Regions from separate parts of the Methylobacterium sp. 88A genome, predicted to be linked through region 3. Evidence: predicted binding sites of a transcription regulator. Region 3 holds the regulator's gene; each other region holds the start of a gene.
What was found. Region 3 encodes PhoB, which activates phosphate uptake and scavenging genes when phosphate is short. Its sites were predicted from a motif close to TGTCATNNANCTGTCAT; they were not measured.

Region 1: the regulator PhoB is predicted to act here: its motif matches at 2,149-2,165, upstream of A3OM_RS0119850 (CorA family divalent cation transporter).
Region 2: the regulator PhoB is predicted to act here: its motif matches at 1,888-1,904, upstream of A3OM_RS0111525 (DUF1045 domain-containing protein).

Annotation. Positions count from the first base shown of each region.
Region 1 is NZ_AQVT01000001.1:4,153,097-4,157,430, reverse strand. Features, by position in the region: gene A3OM_RS0119855 (Orn/Lys/Arg decarboxylase N-terminal domain-containing protein) at 1-991, opposite strand, end outside; gene A3OM_RS0119850 (CorA family divalent cation transporter) at 1,054-2,082, opposite strand; gene A3OM_RS0119845 (hypothetical protein) at 2,244-2,591, opposite strand; gene ppk2 (polyphosphate kinase 2) at 2,923-3,849, shown strand; gene A3OM_RS0119835 (enoyl-CoA hydratase/isomerase family protein) at 3,960-4,334, shown strand, end outside.
Region 2 is NZ_AQVT01000001.1:2,412,132-2,416,465, reverse strand. Features, by position in the region: gene phnC (phosphonate ABC transporter ATP-binding protein) at 1-437, opposite strand, end outside; gene A3OM_RS0111530 (DapH/DapD/GlmU-related protein) at 527-1,156, opposite strand; gene A3OM_RS0111525 (DUF1045 domain-containing protein) at 1,168-1,833, opposite strand; gene A3OM_RS0111520 (DUF559 domain-containing protein) at 2,079-3,095, shown strand; gene A3OM_RS0111515 (hypothetical protein) at 3,109-3,825, shown strand; gene A3OM_RS0111510 (ATP-binding protein) at 3,822-4,334, shown strand, end outside.
Region 3 is NZ_AQVT01000001.1:294,987-299,320, forward strand. Features, by position in the region: gene pstA (phosphate ABC transporter permease PstA) at 1-444, shown strand, start outside; gene pstB (phosphate ABC transporter ATP-binding protein PstB) at 491-1,309, shown strand; gene phoU (phosphate signaling complex protein PhoU) at 1,402-2,127, shown strand; gene phoB (phosphate regulon transcriptional regulator PhoB) at 2,218-2,919, shown strand; gene A3OM_RS23350 (calcium-binding protein) at 3,142-4,334, opposite strand, start outside.

The sequences.
Region 1 (4,334 bases), 3.9 Mb from region 3:
CATAGGTGCACTGCTCCACCACCGCGACGCGGAACGGGCGCTCGCGCTTCCAGGCCTCCTTGTCGGTGACGAGGGGGTTGGTGCGGATCTTCTCGCGGATGGCCGCCTCGTCGAGGGCCTCGTGATACATCGGGCCGATCAGGCCGAAGCAGTTGCGGTCGGTCTCTAGGAAGACCGGAACCGCGCCGCCGAGGAACAGGGCGCCGTGATGGGCCGCCTTGTGGTTGTTGCGGTCGAACAGGACGAGATCGCCCTCGGCCACCAGGGCCGAGAGCACGATCTTGTTGGAGGCCGAGGTGCCGTTGAGGACGAAATAGGTTTTTTCCGCACCGAAGATGACGGCGGCTTCCTTCTGCGCCTTGAGGGCGGGGCCCTCGTGGACGAGGAGATCGCCGAGATCGAGCACGGAATTGTCGAGGTCGTCACGGAACACGGCCTCGCCGAGATGCTCCACGAAGATGCGCCCGATGGGGGAGCGGTTGTAGAAGATGCCGCCGTTATGGCCCGGGCAGGTCCAGAGCTGGTTGCCCTGCTCTGCGTAATCGACCAGCGCGCCGAAGAAGGGCGTCTTCAGGGTCTCGGCATATTGCTTGACCCGGCTCACGAGGCCGCGGGCGATGTAGTCCGGGGTCTCTTCCGCGAGGAAGATGTAGCCGTCGATGAAGTCGAGGACCTCGACGGGGATGTCCTCCAGGCGCTTGCGCCGGACCATGATGACGATGGGCATTTCCAGCCCGCGCTTCCGCATCAGGTTGATGAGGGCGGCGGCCTTGCCGTCGAGTCCGCGCTTGCCCCAATCCACCACCATGCAGCCGATGGCGGCATCGGTCTGGACCGCGATGGCCGCGTCCTCCACGCGGCGGGCGCGGACGACCTCGAAGCCGAGCTTTTCCACCGAGCCTATGATCTGCTGGACGCGCACGCCCTCGAGATCGTCCGGGTCGAAGTTCGGCGCGCACATGAGCACGGTGAAGCGGCGAAAGAAGTCCATGCGGGGGAAGGCTCCGGTGGTCGGATGAATCGAGGGGGGTGTGGGCGCGTTCGCGTTCCGGATCAACCAGGCCGGCCGGCGAGACTGAGCCGGCGGATGACGAGGTAGACGGCGAGCGCCGCGAGCGCGCCGATTCCCAGCGCGAGCAGTGACCCATTGTCGGATTCCGAAAAGAACAGGCCCTTGGTGTTCATGCCGAACACGCCCGTCACCAGGGTGGGCGGCAGGAACAGGGCCGTGAGGATCGACAGGGTGAAGAGCTGGCGGTTGGTGAGGGCGGTGGTGCGGGCGGCGATCTCGTCCTGCAGCAGGCGGCTACGTTCGGACAGGACATGCATGTCGCGGTGGAGGGAATCGAGGCGTTGGACCACCCGCGCGGCCATGGCGCCCACCGCTTCGGGCAATTGATCTCCCTCCGTGCCGGCTTCGTCCTCGAGCCGGTGGAACACCGCCCGCAACCCGGCGAGCTGCCGGTGGGAGCGCACGGATTGGCGGCGGATCGGTCCCAGGGGCCTCGGATCGTCCGCCTTGGCCTCGTCGAGCATGTCGTCCTCGATGGCGTCGAGGGAGGAGGACAGGCGCTCGGCCGTGGCGATCAGCGCCTCGACGGTGCTGCCGACGAAGCGCTCCAGCAGCTTGGCCGGGCCGGGGACGAGGGCGCCGGACAAGACCGCGTCGCGGGCGGCCACCGCGCAGGACGTGGCGTGGCGGCGGCCGCTGACGAGGAAGCGCGGGCCGAGGATGCAATGGAGACGGCCGTTCGGCTCCTCGCTCGACGAGCCGTTGAAGGCGCGTTCCCGGTCGGCGATGACGAAACCGGCATGGGGGCCGTCCACGACGACGCGCTGATGCTCGTCGCGGGCGAAGGTCGCGGCGGCGAGCCGGGCCGGGCCGAGGCGTCCTTCGAGGATCAGCGCCTCTGTCCGCGCATCGACCAGATCGACATGGAACCAGACGAAGCCGTGATCCGGGTCGTCCAGCGAGGGAATCCCGTCCCCCGGTCCGACCTGGCGTCCCCGTCCCTCCGCGTCGAAGGTGAGGGCGAAGATCAGCCCCGGGAGGGGGGATTCCTCGATGAGAAGGTGCTGCATGGTGCGGTCGCGGCGATCATGGCCGGCAAAATGCCGGCTCACTATCGCGCTGGATCGCAACGCTGGGCGACACTGTGATGACGGAGGGGCACCTCCGCCGATCGATGCTCGGCCTGCGGGTCATGCGATCCGCAAGAGGGGGCGACGACGATTGGCTATCCTCAGCGGGTCACGACGCCCTTATCGGCTTCCTTGACGCTGCCGTCGGCTTCCATGCGGTTCAGGCCCTTGTCCGCTTCCTTGCGAAGCACCTCGGCGAAGGCGGTGGCCTGATGTCCGACGAGAACCTTCATGTCGGCCGGAGCGACGGTCCAGATGACGGCAACGATGAACACCGTCGCGGCCATGCCATAGGCGAAGGTTTCCATGATGCCGAGCCAGCCAAGCAACAACGGGATGCTGCTCACGATCAATCCGATGAAAGAACTTCCGGTCAGAAAATAAACGGAGAAGAAGGTGATGACAGCCAGGCATATGGGCTTGACGAAACGGACGATGAAGCGTTCCATTGCATTTTATCTCCTATTACAGAGTTATTTCAAGAACTGTTCTAAGCTGCGATCAGTTGTTTGTTACGTATCGACAATGGGATGCGCCTTATAATTCGGTCTATCTCGTTTTCTGACCGCTCAAGTATCTACAAAAATCGTATCGATTCAATAAACGCCGCGTACCAGAAGCTGAGGGAGAGTCCAGCGATTCTCCGGCTTTCGGCGTCGGATGCTGAATTCTACGAATCGAATAAGGAATGTGGTGCCGTTGCCGACGGGGGTCGCCATACTGTCATGCAGCTGTGATTCAAGCGTTCGGATGATTCCCATTCATCAGGAAGGCAATATCATGGACGGCACGCGCGCCGGGACTCGTCCTTTCGATATCGAGGCTATTCGCCGAGAGATGGCGGACGATTTCGATGAAGAGCTCGAGATGGAGCTCGAAGACGAGCGCCTCGAGCAACTCGTTAGCGAAATCGATGCCAGGCCTCGTCTGCCCACCATGGACCGGAAGATCTATTTCCGGGAGCTATTCCGACTGCAACACGAGCTGGTTCGTCTTCAGGATTGGGTGCAGGCCCAGAAACTACGCGTGGTTGTGATCTTCGAGGGGCGGGATTCGGCCGGCAAGGGCGGCGCGATCAAGCGCATCACCCAGCGTCTCAATCCCCGCGTCTGCCGCGTGGCTGCGCTCCCGGCTCCTAACGAGCGCGAGCGTACGCAATGGTACTTCCAGCGCTACGTGGCGCATCTGCCGGCGGGCGGCGAGATCGTGCTGTTCGATCGCTCCTGGTACAATCGGGCCGGCGTCGAGCGCGTGATGGGCTTCTGCACCCCGGACCAGTACGAGGAATTCTTCCAGTCCGCGCCGGAATTCGAGCGCATGCTGGTGCGGTCCGGCATCATCGTGCTGAAATACTGGTTCTCGATCACCGACGAGGAGCAGGAGCTGCGCTTCAACATGCGCATCCACGATCCCCTGAAGCAGTGGAAGCTCTCGCCGATGGACGTGGAGTCCCGTCGCCGCTGGGAGGATTACACCAAGGCGAAGGAAGTGATGCTCGCCCGCACGCATATTCCCGAGGCGCCCTGGTGGGTGGTCGAGGCCGTGGACAAGAAGAAGGCCCGCCTCAACTGCATCAGCCATCTCCTCACGCAAATCCCCTATGGCGACGTGGAGCACCCGCCGGTGCATCTGCCCGAGCGCATGCGCCACGAGGATTATGCCCGCCAGCCGGTGCCGCAGGAGATGTTCGTCCCGGCCCTGTTCTGACCCTGCCGGGGGCGCCGCCCGGCCGGACGCGGTTGCCCAAAGCGGCCGGGATGGGCAAGACCCGTGTCGGACGGGCCGATCCTCGGCCGGTCCGGCTTGGGACCCCCCGCATGAGCGCCACCGACGAGATCCTGTTCGACACCGATGAGGCGGGCATCGCCCGTATCGTTCTCAACCGGCCGCAGGCGCGCAACGCGCTGACCTTCGCGATGTATCAGGGCCTCATCGACCTCTGCGACAGGATCGAGGCGGACGAGCGGATCAAGGTCCTCGTCATCACCGGCGCCGGCGAGAAAGCCTTCGCCGCCGGCACCGACATCGCCCAGTTCCGTGATTTCTCCAGTCCCGAGGATGCCCTCGGCTACGAGCGCTTCATGGACAGGGTCCTGAGCGCGCTCGAGCGTCTGCGCGTGCCCGTCATCGCCGCCGTCGCCGGCGCCTGTACCGGCGGCGGGGCCGCCATCGCCGCCTCCTGCGACCTGCGC
Region 2 (4,334 bases), 2.1 Mb from region 3:
GAAAGCTGGTCGGCCCGGTGGCAGGCGAAGTCGCCCATCCCGAACTCGTCGAGGGCGGCCAGCGCGAGGGCGCGCTCGCGCTCGGACCAGAGCTTGAACAGGGAGCGATGCCGGGGAACCTCCGAGAGCCGGCCCATCAGCACGTTGCTCAGCACGTCGAGGCGACCGACGAGGTGGAACTGCTGGAAGATCATCGCACAGCGCGCCCGCCAGCGCCGCAGGTCGCGGCCACGCAGGGCAGTGACGTCGAGGCCGTCGAACAGGATGCGGCCGCCCGTCGGCTCGGCGAGGCGGTTGATCATCCGCAGCAGGCTCGACTTGCCGGCGCCCGAGCGCCCGATGACGCCGACGAACTGGCCGCGGGGAATGGCGAGAGAAACGCCGTCCACCGCGCGGCGGTCGCCGTAATGGCGGGCGAGACCTTCGAGGATCAGCATGCGGGGGTCCAGTGTTTCATGTCGAACGCTGGTAGACCCGCTCTGCACGACAGGAGAATGACTATTCTCTGGCTAAACAATTGCCGGGATTATTGTGCCTCGCTCTCGTGACGCTCCAGAAATGCTTCGATCGACAGAGCGCGGAAGTCCGGCAGTGCCCGGCGGAGGCGCGCATGGTCCCAGTCCCACCAGGCCAGCGCCTGCAGGCGCTCGGCGACCGCCTCGGGGAACCGGCGCCGCACGACGCGGCCGGGGTTACCGACCACGATGGTGTAGCGCGCGACATCCCGCGTCAGGATCGTGCCCGCCCCGACCACCGCCCCGGTGCCGATACTGCGACCGGGCAGGATGACGGCGCCATGACCGATCCAGACATCGTGGCCGATGGTGACGGGTAGGGCGCGGCGCCGGGCGAAGAAGGCCGGCTCGTCCTCCTCGCCCGGCCAGTAGGCGCTGGCCCGGTAGGTGAAATGGGATTGGGAGGCCCGCTCCATCGGGTGGTTGCCGGGGTTGATCCGCACATGCGAGGCGATGGAGCAGAACTTGCCGATGGTCGTGTAATTCACCTGCCCGTCCTCGACGATGTAGGAATAGTCGTCGAGGCTCGTCTCGCTGAGGCGCGTGCGGGCGCCGACCTCGGTGTAGCGGCCGAGGCGGCACCGGGAGAGTTCGGCGGTCGGGTGGACGGCCGGTTCGAGGCCGAGGCGATCGGAGACCATCGGGGTTTCCTTCAGGGCGAGAAGGGCAGGCGGCGCAGGAGGCGGAACGGCGCCGTGCCGTCCTGGACGACGACGCTCACCGCATCGATCACCAGGTCGGGCAGGTCCGCAGCGGCCTCGGCCAGCAGGGGCAGAGCGGTCGCGCGCTCCTCCGGGGCAAGGCGGCCGGTCAGGGTCATGTGGAAGCGGAACGTCTCGAACACGTGCGGGTAGCCCCAGCGCTCCAGCAGCGCCCGGCCCCGGGGATCGAGGCGCTCGGGGCGGCGGCGGGCGCGCTCAGGGGGGGTGAGGGGCGCGCGCAACGGATCGAGGGCGCAAACGCACTCGGCCGCGAAGAGGCCGAGAGAGGGCGGGGGCGCCTCCGGCACCAGGGCGATGAAATCCCCGAGGGCGGCGACCCGCAGGGGGCCGACGGGCAGGGGGCTCCGGTGCGCCGCCAGGGCCGCGGCCGCATGGAGGAGATCGGCCTCGGTCGCGTCCGGGGCGAGGCGCATCGGCGCCTTCAGGGTGGCGTGGAACCCGTAGACGCGCGGCTCGGCCGTGTTGGCCGCGAGGATGGCCCGGAGCGCGTCAGGACCGGGCGCCGGGCCGGCTCCCAGGATCGCGTCGCCGAAGGCGGCGAGCGCCGAACTCGGAGCAGGGGTGAAATACAGGGCGTATCGGGCAAGGTCGTCCAAAGGAGCTTTTCCTCGGCTGCGCGCGACGGGCCGAAGACCTCATAGGTCGTCGCCCGGACGGTGATATGACAGGCCGGATGCCGAAGAAGAGAGGTCCGCCGTGGCCTGCCAGGCCTGATACTTCGTCACATGGGCGGTCGGGTAGCCAAGAAGGACAACCTGTGCTGGTCTGCAACCTTGACCGACGACAGGAGATCGAGGACGACCCGACGCGCGATGCACAGTCTCAGCGTAAGTCTCTCATCGTGAAAACGGCAGCCGCCTTTAGCGACAGGGCGAGGCCGCGCCTGGAGCGGACCGCACTCGCCGAACGGGTCTTCCGGCTGGCGCCGGGCCGTCGGCTCGTCGTCGTCGACATTGGTTGCGACGGCATCGCCCAGGCCATCACCGCCGATGACGATCACGCCCGCGGCGCGTTCCTGCTCGTCACCGACGGTCTGCGAACCGGTGCGGCGGTCCTCGACCGCCTCCTCGACGATCTCGCCGATCTCGCGCTCAGCCGCTGGCCGCATTGGCATGGGGTGGATGACGGCGGCCTCGCGGACACGGATCACTCTTTCGATCCGATCGTATCCGGTCCCTGGCTCAGGGCAGCACGGCGGCGAGCCGGCGCCGGCCACCCACCCCGGTTCCGCGAAGCCGCGCGGGAACTCCAGTTCGTTCAGCTGCTGCACGCGATCGACCCGTCCGGCGTCGTCCTGATCGGCGAGATCAATCCCGCATCGCCGGCCCGCGCCGCGCCGGTGATCGAGGCCCTGGAATGGTGCATGGGCCATGGTGCGGCCATCGTCATGGCGCTGCCGGCGTGGCCGCCCGATTCCACCCCCTACGATCGCATCCTCTACGGCGCCTGCGAGATCGTGCGCGAGCGTCCTCCGGTCGCCGAGCGCTTCCTCCCGCCGCGTTCGAAGGCCCATCCCGCCAGCGCGATCGAGCAGCGGGTGGAGACGGCCCTGCAGCAGGACGCCGAACTGCGCGGTCTGTTCTGCTGCAACGAACCCGTGCCCGTCGGCGGCTGGGGGCAGCCGCCGCGGGTCGACCTGCTCTGCCGCGCGCACCGCATCGTGGTGGAACTCGACGGACCCGAGCACCGCAGCGCTGCGAGATACGCCGACGACCGCCACCGGGACTATACCCTGCTGACGGCGGGCTACCTCGTGCTGCGGATCACCAACGAGCAGGTCGAGGCCGATCTTCGACGGGCCATCGAGAAGATCCGCTCCGTCGTCCGGCTCCGCAGCCTACCGATAGACGCGACATGAGGGGTTCGATCCGATGAGCCAGACGCCGACGCCGACGCCGAAGCAGGCGCTGATCCTTTGGTGCCTGCTGGGCAAGCACGGCAGTGCCCTGCAGAGTGAGGTCGTGCCCAAGGTCGACGCCGCCGATCGCAGGGCATTGGTCTCCGGGCGGTACCTCTCCGAGGAGAAGCAGGGTCGCTCCATCCGGCTGACCGTCACGGACGGGGGCTGGAACTGGGCAGGCCAGCACCTGCGCGACCCGCTCCCTGCGAATTTCCGCGTCCTGCAGGACTGGCTGGAGCGGATCGACCGGCATCTCGCCACGACCGGCGAGACGCTGGCCGGCCTCATCGGCACGCCGGCGACGCCCGGGCCACGTCCTGCCGAGTCCCCCTCTGCCGAGTCCCTCCCTGCAAAGCCCACACGCAGCCGCACCGCAAAGGCGGCACCACCGGGTTCGGCAAAGCCAAGGAAGCTCACGAAGAAGCAGGTGCGCGCCCGCATCGAGGCCGCCTATCTCGCGCTCACGGAGGGGCAGAAGGCACAGGCCGTGCGCCTCAGCGCGCTGCGCGCGCATCTGAGCGAACTCGACCGCGCCACCGTCGATGCCGGGCTCGCGGCCATCCTGGCCGGTGATCCGACGGCGCGGCTGAGCCAGCTCAGCGATCCGAAGTCGCTCTCCGCCGATGAGCGCGAAGCGGCGTTCAGCCCGGCGGGCGAACCGTTCCACTTCATCTGGATCCAGTCATGAGCGACGCCCTCGACGCCCTGCGCCGGGTCGATTTCGATTGGGTGCGCACCCTCGACAGCGTGTGGCTCGACGTGGAGCCGACCGGCGGCCCGAACGATGCGCTCCCGCCCGGGATCATCGCGGATCTGCACAGGGAGGCGCCCGGTCCTGCCTCCCGCGCGATGGGGCGCGTGCTCATCGGCCCGTCGGGCGTCGGCAAGACGCATCTCGTCGGGCAACTCAGACGGGAGGCCTGGCGCTCGGGCAGCTGGTTCGTGATGCTCGACGTCCTCGGCCTGTCGGAGTTCTGGCGCAGCGCCGCGCTGAGCTTCCTCACCGCCATGCTGCATCAGATGCCGGACGGCCGGCGCCAATCCGACGCCGTGCTGGCCGGGGTGGCGCGCCAGTTCAAGGTCGAAAGGCATGTGGAGGAGGCATTCAACACCCCCGACGTCGACACGCGCAAGATCGTCGTCCTCCTCGTCAAGGCGTTGATGAGCGTCGACATGGGGAGCGCGCTCAAGCACCAG
Region 3 (4,334 bases):
TATTCGGGTTGGGCCGGCGGCGTGGCGCTGGCCATCATCGCCACCCCGGTGATCGTGCGCACCACCGAGGACATGCTCCGCCTCGTGCCCTCGACGCTCCGCGAGGCCGGCGCGGCTTTGGGCGCACCGCCCTCCGTCGTCATCAAGAGCATCACCTGGCGCGGTGCCAGCGCCGGTATCGTCACCGGCATCATCCTGGCGCTCGCCCGCATCGCCGGCGAGACCGCGCCGCTGCTCTTCACCGCGCTCAACAACAACAGCTGGTTCTCGCCCAACCTGATGGGCGGCATCCCGAACCTTCCGGTGATGATCTACCAGTTCGCCCTCTCGCCCTACTCGAACTGGCAGCAGCTCGCCTGGGCCGGCGCCCTCCTCATCACCGCCACGATCCTCGCCCTCTCGATCGTGGCCCGCTTCGTCATCAAGAGCGAGCGGGCGCGCTGACCCCGCGCCCCCGTCCCATCCAGCCCTCGACAAGGACACGCACCCGATGAACGCCGCTCCCGCGATCACGCAAGCTCAGCTGACCGGCCGCCACAAGGCCGACGAGCAGGCCCCCGTGCGCATCGCCGTGAAGGACCTGAACTTCTATTACGGTTCCTTCCACGGCCTGAAGTCGGTCAACCTCAACTTCCACGACCGGCAGGTCACCGCGCTGATCGGCCCGTCCGGCTGCGGGAAGTCGACCCTCCTGCGCACCTTCAACCGGATCTACAGCCTCTACCCCGAGCAGCGCGCCGAGGGGCAGATCCTCCTCGACGGCCAGAACGTCCTCGACGCCAAGGTCGATCTCAACGAGCTGCGCTCGCGCATCGGCATGGTGTTCCAGAAGCCGACGCCGTTCCCGATGTCGATCTACGACAACGTCGCCTTCGGCCTGCGCCTCTACGAGAAGCTGCCCAAGGCCGATCTCGACGTCCGCGTCGAGGAATCCCTGCGCAAGGCCGCCCTGTGGGACGAGGTGAAGGACAAGCTCAAGCAGTCCGGCATGGGCCTGTCGGGCGGCCAGCAGCAGCGCCTCTGCATCGCCCGCACCGTGGCCCAGCGTCCCGAGGTGATCCTGTTCGACGAGCCGACCTCGGCCCTCGACCCGATCTCCACGGGCCGCATCGAGGAACTGATCGAGCAGCTGCGCTCCGAGTTCACGATCGTCATCGTCACGCACAACATGCAGCAGGCGGCACGCATCTCGCAGTTCACGGCGTTCATGTATCTCGGCGAGCTGGTGGAGTTCGGCCCCACCACGCGGATCTTCATGAACCCCGAGAAGCGCCAGACCCAGGACTACATCACCGGCCGCTTCGGCTGAGCCCGCCGGGGCCGCGTTCCGCGGCACCGGACCCGATCCCGATCCTACGCGATGCAGGCCGCCCGAGGCGGCCTCGGTCGAGGAGTGCGAGCATGCCCAACCACATCGTCAGTTCCTACGACACGGAACTGGAAAACCTGCGCCGCTCGATTTCCGAGATGGGCGGGATCGCCGAGAAGATGATGACCGATTCCGGCAACGCCCTGGTGCGCCGGGACGTGCCCCTGGCCCAGGCGGTGATCGGCGCCGACAAGCGCCTCGACGCCCTCCAGCACGAGATCGAGGAGCGGGCGATCCTGCTCATCGCCAAGCGTCAGCCCCTCGCCATCGACCTGCGCGAGACGGTCTCGGCCATCCGCGTCTCGAACGATCTCGAGCGGATCGGCGACCTCTCCAAGAACGTCGCCAAGCGCGTGGTGGCCATCGCCGAGCAGATCCAGCCGCAGAAGATCGTCATCGCCGTCCAGCACATGGGCGACCTGGTGCAGGAGCAGCTGAAGGACGTCCTCGACGCCTATGCGAGCCAGGACGTGAAGGCCGCCCTCGACGTCTGGGAGCGTGACGACGCCATCGACGCGCTCTACAACTCGCTCTTCCGCGAATTGCTGACCTACATGATGGAAGACCCGCGCAACATCTCGTTCTGCACGCACCTGCTGTTCTGCGCCAAGAACATCGAGCGGATCGGCGACCACACCACCAACATCGCCGAGACGATCCACTACCTCGTCACCGGCACGAACGAACTGGCCGAACAGGATCGCCCGAAGAACGACGCATCGAACTACGCCACCGTGTCGTTGCCCGCCAGCGCCTGACCGTCCCTCCGGTCGGGCCATTCCGGCACGATCGTCGCGCGGCCGTCCCGTGCGTGACGGGACGGCCGCCCTCACCCTGAAAACACCCGCATGAGTACGCGCATCCTGATCGTCGAGGACGAGGAGGCCCTCACCCTTCTCCTCCGCTACAACCTCGAGGCGGAGGGCTTCGTCGTCGACACCGCCGCCCGCGGCGACGAGGCCGATCTGCGCCTTCAGGAGCAGGTGCCCGACCTCGTCCTCCTCGACTGGATGATGCCCGGTCTCTCCGGCATCGAGCTCTGCCGCCGCATCCGCGCCCGGCGCGAGACCGAGCGGCTGCCGGTCATCATGCTGACGGCGCGCGGCGAGGAGGGCGACCGCATCCGCGGCCTCGGCACCGGCGCCGACGATTACATCGTCAAGCCGTTCTCGGTGCCGGAACTGCTCGCCCGGGTCCGCGCGCTCCTGCGCCGGGCCAAGCCGAGCCACGTGGCGGACCTGCTCATCGCCGGCAATATCGAACTCGACCGCGTCAGCCACCGCATCCGCCGCCAGGGCCGCGAGATCCATCTCGGCCCCACCGAGTTCAAGCTCCTCGAATTCCTGATGCAGAGCCCCGGCCGGGTATTCTCGCGCGAGCAGCTCCTCGACGGGGTCTGGGGCCACGACGTCTATATCGACGAGCGCACGGTGGACGTGCATGTGGGCCGCCTGCGCAAGGCCATCAACCGCCCGCGCCAAAGCGACCCGATCCGCACCGTGCGCGGCTCCGGCTATTCCTTCGACGAGATGTTCTCGACGGACGAGTGAGAGCGGGTCCGGCTTCGCGCCGCTCCGCCTGGAACGAGCGCCCGGATCTCGACGACGGGAGGTCGCCGCGGCTGCGGGCTGCCACCGGGCAACGAGGCCGGGAGTTCGACCCCGGAACTCTTTACGGGCCGCTTCGGCATGATCTCGGGGGCACCATGGGGCCTGAACGTCCGAGCAGCCCTGGCCGAATGAGTCTCATTCGGCCAGGGCGTGTCGGGACGCTTACGCCAGCAGGAAATCGAGGTGCGTCAGCGTCGCCTTATCGTGGTTGTCGATGATGGCGAACTGGACCGCCTTGGCCGTGGTGCCGCTGCCATCGGCGTCGTAGGACAGGGCACCGGTGTCGCGATTGTAGAGGATGCGGTCGTCCGCATCGATCTTCGCGCCGGCCACACCCAGGTCCTTGAACGCCGCCGCGAGGTCATCGGCCGAGAGCGCCGCGAAGATGCTCTTCGAGAACTGGATCGTGTCGATCCCGGCCGAGAAATCGGTGATGTGGTCGATATTGGTCGCGCCGAGCTTCGTGCTGAACACGAAGGTATCCTCGCCCGCCAGACCCGTCAGCGTATCCGCCCCGAGGCCACCGTCGAGATGGTTGGCGCCGGCATTGCCCTTGAGCACGTTGACGAGCGTGTTGCCGGTGGCGTTGAGGGATCCGGTCCCGGTGAGCGTCAGGTTCTCCACGTGGGACCCCCCTAGCGAGAAGGACACCGACGCCTTGACGAGGTCGATGCCGGTGCCGTCGCTCCCCTCCACGGCTTTGTCGCGAATGTTGTCGACGATGTAGGTGTCGGAGCCGGCACCGCCGATCATCGTGTCCGCGCCCGTCTTACCGTCGAGGACGTTGACGCCGGCATTGCCCCTGAGGACGTTGTCGAGCGAGTTGCCGGTGGCGCTGAGATTCCCGGTGCCGGTCAGCGTCAGGTGTTCCACGTAGGAACCCCCGAGCGAGAAGGACACGGATGCCTTGACGAGGTCGGTGTCACCGCCGCCGCTCACTTCGACGGCTTTGTCGCCGATATTGTCGACGATGTAGGTGTCCGATCCCGCGCCGCCGGCCATGATGTCGGCGCCGGCCTTGCCGTCGAGGAGGTTGGCGGCGGCATTGCCGGTGAGAGTGTTGGCGAGAGCGTTGCCGGTGCCGTTGAGTGCAGCCGTGCCGACTAGCGTGAGGTTTTCGACGTTGGCCGCCAAGGTCAAGCTGATGGACGAGCGGACGGCGTCGATGCCGCGATCGGCCGCCTCGACGACAACGTCGCCGGCATTGTCGACGACATAGGTATCATTCCCCGCATACCCGGTCATCGTGTCGGCGCCGCCCTTGCCATCGAGGAGGTTGGCGCCGTTGTTGCCGACAAGCGCCTGAGCGAACTCGTTGCCGGTGAGGTTCATCGCGCCCGTGCCCGTCGCTTTCG